Regions from separate parts of the Peribacillus sp. NPDC096447 genome, predicted to be linked through region 2. Evidence: riboswitches for the same ligand, from Rfam matches in the RefSeq annotation. Region 2 holds a riboswitch; the other holds the start of a gene.
The links. Region 2 has a riboswitch for FMN ahead of ACIQZD_RS01310 (ECF transporter S component). Riboswitches for the same ligand answer to the same signal wherever they lie in the genome.
Positions count from the first base shown of each region.

Region 1: linked by a shared signal. The riboswitch ahead of ribE (riboflavin synthase) and the one ahead of ACIQZD_RS01310 (ECF transporter S component) in region 2 are both predicted to bind FMN.

Region 1 is NZ_JBIWEV010000006.1:177,667-182,998, forward strand. Features, by position in the region: gene megL (methionine gamma-lyase) at 52-1,227, shown strand; gene ACIQZD_RS20535 (TspO/MBR family protein) at 1,224-1,961, opposite strand; FMN riboswitch at 2,164-2,294, shown strand; gene ribE (riboflavin synthase) at 2,441-3,079, shown strand; partial or broken gene ribB (3,4-dihydroxy-2-butanone-4-phosphate synthase) at 3,098-3,736, shown strand; gene ribH (6,7-dimethyl-8-ribityllumazine synthase) at 3,816-4,286, shown strand; gene ACIQZD_RS20555 (DHH family phosphoesterase) at 4,569-5,332, shown strand, end outside.
Region 2 is NZ_JBIWEV010000001.1:264,391-269,722, forward strand. Features, by position in the region: gene ACIQZD_RS01300 (YpbB family protein) at 1-712, opposite strand, end outside; gene ACIQZD_RS01305 (ferredoxin) at 1,003-1,251, shown strand; gene ACIQZD_RS01310 (ECF transporter S component) at 1,379-1,960, opposite strand; FMN riboswitch at 2,126-2,262, opposite strand; gene serA (phosphoglycerate dehydrogenase) at 2,604-4,178, shown strand; gene ACIQZD_RS01320 (hypothetical protein) at 4,311-5,332, opposite strand, start outside.

The sequences.
Region 1 (5,332 bases), on a different contig from region 2:
TGGGTTTTTGACATATGATAGCAATAGAGACATAGGTTAGGAGGAGACGGTATGACAGGAAAGTATAAACAGTTTGAAACGGCAGTCATCCATGAAGGATATGACTCGAAGAAGCATTTAGGAAGCTTGGCAACACCCTTATTCCAAACTTCAACATTCACTTTCGAAAATGCCGAGCAAGGGGAGAGGCGTTTCGCCGGTATGGAAGATGGATATATATATTCACGACTTGGAAATCCAACGGTACAGGTGCTTGAAGAAAAGATTGCCGCTTTGGAAGGCGGGGAAGCTGGCCTTGCTTTCGGTTCAGGCATGGCTGCCGTTTCAGCTGTGCTTTTTGCGCTAACAAAGACAGATGACCACATCCTGTGCTCACAGGGGTTATATGGTTGTACATTTGGCCTTCTGCAGCTAATGAAAAATAAATACCGCATCACTCATGATTTTTGTGAAATGGATACAGAAGAACAGGTAAGGAAAATGATCCGGCCGGAAACGACCTGCATCTATGTAGAAACCCCGATCAATCCGACGATGAAAATGATTGACTTACAGATGGTGGTGAAAGTTGCGAAGGAATATAATGTGACGGTCGTAGTGGATAATACGTTTTCGACGCCATACCTACAGAGACCGCTTGAGTATGGCTGTGATATCGTCCTTCATAGCGCTACGAAATATCTTTGCGGGCATGGGGATGTCGTTGCAGGACTTGTTGTAGGTAAGAAGGAATTCATGAATCAGGTAGCAGGGACTACACAGAAGGATATCGGTGGAATCATTTCACCATTCGATGCCTGGTTACTATTGCGGGGGTTAAAGACCTTGCCTGTCAGGATGGACCGTCATTCGGCCAACGCAATGGAAATCTTTCATGAACTCAAGAAACATCCAAAGGTGAAAAAGGTATATTATCCAGGTGATGAAGCTTCACCGGGTCATTATATAATGCAAAAACAGATGAAACATGGCGGCGGCCTTATCTCTTTCGAATTGCATGGCACAAAACAGGATGCACAGGAATTCCTCAATAAATTGAAACTAATAAAAATTGCCGTAAGTCTTGGGGATGCGGAAACATTGATCCAGCATCCCGCTACCATGACGCACTCTGCCGTTCCTGAAGATTCACGGAAACAAATGGGCATCAGTGACCAGCTGGTCCGTCTCTCAGTTGGCCTAGAAGCTTGGCAGGATGTCTGGCAAGATCTTCAGCAAGCATTTTAGGCTGCCATTTTCCTTCTATTTTTAATGAAGATGGTGATGGATACGATAAAAGTGATGACAGCCAGGATATAAGAAATGTCCGTAATTACCGGATAGGCGGAGCTATTTCGTATCCCGATGCCTATGAACGCCCAAACGAATACGAGAGGATAGCACCAATCCCGGTTTTTACCTGCAAAGACAAAAGCCAGGATTGTTGCTGCAATCAGCAGGACGATCGTCCAGGCTAAACTTGAAACCCCAAAACCGTCCCATTTGATATACGTGAGGTAATAAGAAATGTCAGCAATCGTTGCAACACTTACCCAGCTTGTATAAACGGAAAACGGAAATAGGTCGAAAGGAGTGTGCTCCACTTTTTTTATGCTTGTATAAATGACCATTAAACTAGCCAAAAGAGCAATGATAATGAATACGGATAACAAAAAGTGTTCATAGTGCCAAGCCAAAAGCCAAGCGCCATTCAAGACACAGCTTAAAGCGAACCAAGGGAAGGATGCCTTATAAGCAGGGCTGTTTTGATGTTTGCTTAAAAACTGCCTGAATACCCAGATGGCGAGCAGGAAATAGATAAAGCCCCATATGGAAAATACATATCCGGCAGGAGTGAAAAGGACATCAAGTTTATCGGAAATCTCTCCTGATGTCTGGCCGTTCAATGGCAGGAAATTAGCTAAAAAATTCATCGTGACGACGAACAGATAGAAAATCAAGTTGATGATGGAAATAAGCATAAGGCTTCCTCCTTATATGAATTGTGATCCTCTAACCTTATTCCACATATTTAGCCTGATTAACCTCTTTAGAGCACATCGGGGACTTTTGAGGTCGTTTTTCCATAAAGAGAGGAAGTTTCTGTAACAATTGAACCATTTAAGGTTAGAAATTTTACATCTTCACTTTATGGTGATAAAATATTCAAAGATTGATATTATTTTAGTCCTTCGGGGTCGGGTGAAAATCCCAACCGGCGGTGATGAAGAAATTCTAAGCCCGCGAGCCTGTTAAAGGCAGGATTTGGTGAGATTCCAAAGCCGACAGTAAAGTCTGGATGGGAGAAGGACGTGTGGAACCCAAGTGTATACGTACGCCTAATTTTTCAAAAATGAAAATATTAGGCTTTTTAGGTATACAATTTTTTTCACTCATTTCTCCTGCTAACTCCTTAGGTTATCCTAAGGGGTTTTTTATATTTTATAAAAGGGGGAAAAACATGTTTACGGGGATCATTGAGGATATCGGTACCGTACATTCCATGAAAAAAGGAAAAAGCAGTATGGAGTTATCGATTCGTTCTGAAAAAATCCTTGAAGATGTTCATCTGGGGGATAGTATTTCAGTAAACGGAGTCTGCTTAACGGTAACGTCCTTCACGAAAAGTTTGTTTACGGTCGACGTGATGCCGGAAACGGTCAAAGCTTCCTCGATCCGGACATTGAAATTGGGATCACCTGTGAATCTCGAACGAGCCATGAGTGCACAGGGAAGGTTTGGCGGCCATTTTGTTTCAGGTCATATCGACGGAACCGGAACGATCATAAAAAAAGAACGGAAAGAAAATGCCGTTTATTATGTAATCCAATTGGAAGAGGGGCTCAGTGCCTTTTGCATTCCAAAAGGATCCGTAGCCATTGATGGAACGAGCTTGACGATATTTGGAATCGAAAGGAACCTATTGACTGTATCATTGATTCCATTGACTCATCAGGACACCATATTGGGACAAAAAGCGGCTGGCGATATCGTTAACATCGAAAACGACATGATAGGGAAATATATAATACATCAAATGAAAAATGGCAATCCAAAACCAGGACTGAATTTAGAGTTTTTGGCAGAGCATGGATTCTAATAAAAGGGCGGTGTAATGATGTTCCATACAATAGAAGAAGCGATAGAAGATTTGAAGGCTGGCAAGGTAGTAATCGTATCCGATGATGAAGACCGTGAAAATGAAGGGGATTTTGTAGTGCTGGCCGAAAAGGCGACACCGGAAGCGATTAATTTCATGGCGACTCATGGACGTGGTTTGATTTGTACAACCATCACTGAAGAACTGGCAGCGAAATTGAAACTGCATCCTATGGTAGGAGAAAATACCGATCATCATGGCACTGCTTTTACAGTAAGTGTCGATCATAAAAGCACCTCTACAGGAATCAGTGCTTTTGAAAGGTCCTTGACCATCCTTGAGCTTCTTAATGAAGATTCGGTCGCTGAAGATTTTCAAAGGCCTGGTCACACTTTTCCGATAGTCGCTAAAGAAGGCGGCGTATTAAGGAGGGCAGGACATACAGAGGCATCGGTGGACTTGGCGAAGTTATGCGGTGCCGCTCCAGCTGGTGTCATTTGTGAAATCATGAATGAAGATGGAACGATGGCCCGGGTATCCGATTTAGAAGTCATCGCTGATAAATTCAACTTGAAATTCATTACGATAGCCGATTTGATTCGGTATCTTCAACAAAATGATACTATCGGGAAACAGGAGCTTGAACTGAACATCCCGAAAGCTTGAGGATTTAAGGAATTACATCTTAACAGAACAAAAAAATTATATTGTTTTTTAAAATTAGGAGGAATTGGACATGGGGAAAACTATTGAAGCACAATTAATCGGATCAGGATTGAAAGTCGGCATCGTGGTAGGAAGATTTAATGAGTTTATCACAAGCAAGCTTTTAGGAGGGGCATTGGATGGCCTTAAGCGTCATGGCGTTGATGAGAATGATGTTGACATCGCTTGGGTCCCTGGTGCTTTTGAACTACCGTTAATTGCAAAAAAACTTGTGAATACAGGTAAATATGATGCAGTAATCGGCCTTGGAACGGTAATCAGGGGTGCCACTTCACATTATGATTATGTTTGTAATGAAGCAGCTAAAGGCATGGCTTCCGTTTCCTTGGAAACAGGTGTACCGGTTATCTTCGGTTTGCTGACAACTGAAAATATTGAACAAGCGATTGAACGTGCAGGAACAAAATCAGGTAACAAAGGCTATGAAGCGGCCGTTAGTGCAATTGAAATGGCCAACCTTGGAAAATTGATTGAACAGTGATTTGGCATAAAAAAGCCGCAGGGAATAACATTCCTGCGGCTTTTTTAATTGTCGGATTGAAATACCTCGATTTCAAAGTAATGTGTTTTCACTATATATTGGTATAAATTATGGAAAAAAAAGATTCATTAGGGAATTTTCAAAAAAAAAACGAACAAAAGCATCACGTAATGGAAGCATGATAAAATATGCAGATATGATTATGCTACAATTGTAAAGATTGCAATTGAAATTCATGACTTTAGGGAAAAGTAAATTTATTAGTTATTAGGAGGGGTTTGTGTGTACCATCTCTTTACACATAATGATTTAGATGGAGTTGGCTGCGGCATTGTAGCTAAGCTGGCATTCGGAGAAGAAGTAGTGGTTAGTTATAATTCAATTGGTCGCCTTAATCAGAATGTAGGAGCTTTTCTTGAGCAGGCCAAGATTGAAGATACATTAATTGTTACTGATCTATCGGTTGATGAAGATAACGAAAAAATGATTACTCAGTTTGTGGAAGATGGAGGCAAAGCGCTGCTGATTGATCATCATAAGTCAGCATTGCATTTGAACGAACATGATTGGGCATCTGTAACTGTAGAACAGGAAGATGGTAAACAGACGGCAGCAACATCATTATTCTATCAGTATGCAGTTGAAAATAAATACCTGGAACCTTCAAGCATTGTCGCTGAATTCGTTGAATTGGTCCGACAATACGATACTTGGGAATGGGAAGTCAATAAAAATACAACGGCAAAACGATTGAATGACCTGTTTTTCATGATTCCGATTGAGGAATTCGAAATGAAAATCGCGAATAAGCTGTCGACGGCTGAAAGTTTTACTTTTGACGAAGTGGAGCAAACCCTTCTGAATGTTGAAGAGAGTCGGGTAGATCGGTACATAAACAGGAAAAAAAGAGAAGTCTATCAGGCAACGGTCGGTCCCCATACAGCTGGTGTGGTCCATGCAGAGTCATATCACTCAGAATTGGGTAATGAACTGTCGAAAGAGTTCTCGCATCTTGATTATATAGCGATCTTGATGGTTGGAAGTAA
Region 2 (5,332 bases):
ATTCCTTTCCCGTTTCCATTTCAGCAAGCATTTGATGCAATGAGTCAAGGAAAGTAAAGCGAACATACTCTTCTTCTACGTCTTTCCTTTTTGCAATCTGTTCAAACGTAAGTCCAATCCTGTTAATCCCGGTTATTTTCAAAATGAAAATGTCTCGTTTCATTTCACTTTGACTTTCTAAAAGGGATATCAATTCATCATATAGATGTTGGGCAATCAACGCTCGATCCTGACGATTGGCATGTAAAAATTCCTTTACGAAGAATTGGATTTTGGGATTTCTTTGTATCGGATAAAAACGTCTTTCATTGTGGACAATATGGGATATGGTTTGAATGAGTAAGTTTAACCTTCCCCAGAAAACCGGGGTGATATTGTGATACTTCCAACCATTTATATACGCCGGAAAAGGATTATTTTTAAAGTAATCGACTAACATTCCCTCACCTTGCATACTAATTTCATATGCATCTGGTTTATCCGTTAAATTAATCAAGTCATGCTTTAGTAAATGTTCAATGTTTTGATTTAATTGCTGACGGGTAAATCGAGGTATTGTCCCAAAAATATCCGTTAGCCCGAATAAATGGGCATCCTGGATTGTTTGTGACGATTTCTTCCCCTGCAGCATATGGTATATAGCATAAATGGAGCGTTCGCCTTGAAATTTTTTTATCGCATATAGAATGATGGCCTGTAGATAATTATTCATGGGACTCACATCCTTGTTTCATTTAACCAATAAACCCATTGTAACAAATAACTGCAAAAATCGCCGTTATTATTGATGAATACAATGGAAATTATGTGACTAAATGACGAATCATGGAAAGAACCAAGTTAATTATTTCGATGTTTTCCGTTGACATTATGCTACATGATAGTTATTATCAATACAATTTCTATTGAAAAGTTTGGCATTCGGTCTTACAATAAGAAAGAGATAATAATCTGAAATAAAAAGATTATCAGTTGTCAATCAACTTAGGAGGGGTTATATTCATGGCTAAATTTACTATTGTGGATAAAGAAACATGCATAGCTTGTGGAGCTTGCGGAGCAGCGGCACCAGATATATATGATTACGATGACGAAGGGATTGCATTTGTTACCCTTGACGATAACGAGGGAATCGTTGAAATTCCTGATGTACTTATAGATGACATGATGGATGCATTTGAAGGATGCCCAACGGATTCTATTAAAGTCGCTGACGAGGCATTTGACGGAGATGCACTTAAATTCGAATAACGTACAAGCCATTTTCAATCGAAAATGGCTTTTCTTTTGCCCTCTCCCCATACCAAAATTAAACAGGCATAAAAAAACAACCGAATACGAATATCCGGTTGTTTTTTTATTTCTATCGTCAATGCCATTAAGCATTTTTATATAATGTTTGTTTATTGATCCATGTCTGTAATTTAATGAACAGCAACATGAATACAGATGTGATGAGTACGCCTTTTATCACATTGAAAGGCAAGATTGCCGTCGTAACGAACTTTCTTGACTCGGGTGCCGACATTGCATCCCATCCCATAAAGAAGGTATAAGCCGGTAAGAAGACATAATAGTTTAAAACACTCATGAATACTGCCATGGAAACTGTTCCCGCAAGTAAAGCGAATGTCATCCCTTTTTTTGAATTGATTTTCTGGAATACATAATAAGTCGGCAAGACAAACAGTATTCCGGCTATAAAGTTAGCGATATGCCCCACAGGTACAGCAGTCAAGGTCCCTGTCATGACTAAATCCAAAAGGTTCTTAATGAACTCGACTAGAATTCCAGCCATCGGTCCAAAAATTAATGCCGCCATCAGTGCTGGTATGTCGCTAAAATCAACATTGAGAAAAGGCGGGAATCCCGGAAACGGGAAATTTAAAAGCATCAATAAATAAGAAATGCTTCCCATCATGGCAAGTGTGACCGTTTTTTTCACTTTGTTCTTTTTCATAGGTCTCTCTCCTTCTTTTCCGATCTACCTGAAAAAGAGGTTAGGGTTCCAAAATATGTTGATGCTCAATAAAAAAACCTTTAATTCCAATAGAATTAAAGGGATAAATTAAAGGTTACATCAAACAAACGTTCAGCAAATAACTGTTGAAACGCACTCAGGAACCTCCATCTTCTCCCATCCAGACTATACTGTCGGCTTTGGAATCGCACCAAATCCTGCCTTGTAAGGCTCGCGGGCTTAGAAGAAGAAATTCCTTCATCACCGCCGGTGGGGAATTTCGCCCCGCCCCGAAGATAGATCTATAAAATTTTTTATACTTTCCATTATATCTGAATTACCTGTTTTTTGATAGCACTTTTTTTCTCAGTTGATTCATTTAGGTTGAATATCGATCGTCACAGTGAATGGCTTAAAACAAATAGTGGATACACAAAACGAAAATTCAAAATAATGAAAATTATTTTTTTATATTATTCAATCCTAGATGAAGCCATTTATATCGCGACATTAAACAGATGATCAGAAGATAACCATTCTATTAAGCGCTTACATCCAGATAAGCCAAATTGACATATTCAGCATTTCAATTGTAAAATTAACTGAAATTTAAGATATTTTTTTCCTAGGAAGGTGTTTAGACGTGTATCGGATTTTAGTAGCAGACGCCATTAAACCAGAAGGACTCGGACCGCTATCTGAGGCATCCAACATTCATCTCATTCAAAAGACCGTAGAGGAAGCTGCAAACGAACTTGATCAGATTGATGCAATTCTTGTAAGAAGTGCTACGAAGGTTTCGGAGGATTTAATGAACCGTATGCCGCAGCTAAAAATTATAGCACGCGCTGGTGTCGGTGTTGATAACATAGATATCCCCTCGGCGACAAAACGCGGGATTGTCGTGGTTAATGCACCTGACGGCAACACCATTTCAACAGCTGAACATACATTCGCCATGATGGCTTCATTAATGCGCCACATTCCGCAAGCTTATGCTTCACTGAAGAATGGGGAGTGGAAACGTTCTTCATATACGGGTACTGAACTTCGTGGTAAAACATTAGGAATAATTGGCTTTGGACGTATCGGAGGGGAAATTGCCAAACGCGCTAAGGTATTCGGCATGGATGTCATTGTCTATGATCCGTTCCTTACTGTCGATCGTGCAAAGAAAATGTCCGTAACGGCCCTGCCGTTAGATGAATTGCTTCCTAAAGCAGACATCATTACTGTTCATACACCACTTACGAATGAAACTAGAGGATTAATCAATAAAGAAAAACTGCTTACCTGTAAAAAAGGGGTTTATGTACTGAACTGCGCCCGGGGCGGTATTCTGGACGAAGATGATTTATATGAAATGTTAGTTCAAGGACATGTTGCAGGGGCGGCGCTGGACGTTTTCGTCGAAGAACCTCCACTTGGCCATAAACTGCTTGAACTGGATAGCGTCATTGCTACACCGCATCTGGGTGCTTCCACTAAAGAAGCCCAATTAAATGTTGCCGTTCAGGTTGCCCAAGAAGTATTGACCTATTTCGAAGGAAATCCAGTCTCAAGTTCGATCAACCTTCCAGCCATATCTAAAGAAGTGTTTGAAAAGGTACAGCCATTCTATCAACTTGTTCAGCAAATGGGATCCATTGCTTCTCAGTGCATGAATGAAGGAATTCAGGAAATCTCCGTTACGTATGCAGGAGAATCATTGGATTTTGATACAGCGATTCTTACAAAAAGTCTAATCTCTGGATTTTTGAGATCAAGAGTCGATGCATCAGTAAATGAAGTGAATGCCTTGTTGATCGCAAAAGAGCGTGGCATAACCGTTGGTGAAAAAATCTCTACGGACTCTTTAGGTTACTCGAATTTGATCAGCCTTAAAGTAAAAGGTGACCACCGTGAATTAACAATCAGTGGGACCTATATCGAAAATTACGGTTCTCGTATTGTAAGTTTGAATGGTTTCAAAATCGACTTTCATCCAGAACCGAATTTACTTTATATCCAGCATACCGATAAACCTGGTGTAATCGGTAACGTAGGTAAGGTCCTGGGTGATCACGGAGTGAATATAGCCACCATGCAGGTTGGCCGAAAAGAAGCTGGCGGGGAAGCCATCATGGTTTTGAGCTTTGATTTACCATTGGAAGATAACATGAAACAATTTTTAATGGAAACAGAAGAAATTACATTCATGGCCCGTATTTCATTATAAGAAAAAAAAGTGCCCGTCATCGCGGGCACTTTTTCTGTGAATGAAAGGGGCTTTTGACAACCATGGACAGGGTGTTTATAACGCACCATCATATGGAAAACCTTCATATTTATTTAGACTTTGCCCGCTGCATCAATTCACTCGGTTCGGTGCTTTGGGCACCAATATGTCTTCAGTTAAGTTCAGCTGGCCTACCTCTTCAATTGGAGCATTTTCAAACTTCACTTTTTCAAAACCAAAATCCTTAGCTATGAAGAGTATGGCTTCTAAAGCTTGAAGGGATTCCTCACTATTTTCAATAGCAGCTTGATCTGATAATTGAATGATCACAAGATCTCCATTTGAGCTTATCCTTTCCCATTTCAGGTCAGGCGGGATTGCAGGTGAAATTCCCTCGATGTCTGCCTCCCCTTTTCCAGCCTGCAGCGCCTCCTCAAAGTCCTGATATCCCATATTGCTTGGAACAAGAAACCTTGGGGAGGACTCATCCTTTTGGTAAAGCAGGTATGTGCGATTTTTTTGATGAGGTATATCCACCTCCTTTAAATATCCCGCATGCGCAAACATGGCACCTTGCTCACCATCTGTAGAAAATGTCATTTTATCTATATTATTATAGGAAAGCGTATCCTCCATCGAATGGAGAAAAAGTGTATCTTCATCCAATAGTTGGCTTTTTTCTTGAAAATCAATATGAGCAGTGGCCGTATCGTTTCCTTGGCTAATCTTTATATCAAGTGGAAAATAGTCAGATAGCCCATATTGCTCTTCATTGATATCGGACATTTGATTAACTAACTCTTTCAATGTATCACCTTGATCATAATGTTTGAGTTTAATTGAAATGGGAACGATGAAATTCATTTGATCATCTGGGATACCCATCGTAATGATCGATGCATTGTTAAGGTCATCTTGATAGATCGCTTGTGCAAAGTTTTTTTCCTTTTTCCCTTTTCCGGGTTCCATTTCTGAAACCTCGTCTTTAGATTCGATTTTTGCTTGCTTACTCGAAAACTCTTGATAATCCTGTTTATCTTCTGGAGGATTTTCTTTGTTGTTTGCATCCTGCCGTTCATGATCTGCCGTTTCCTTATTTTCAGATAGAGATAATTTCCCACTACTGCCGCTGCCCTCTTGACTTGTCGTTCCTT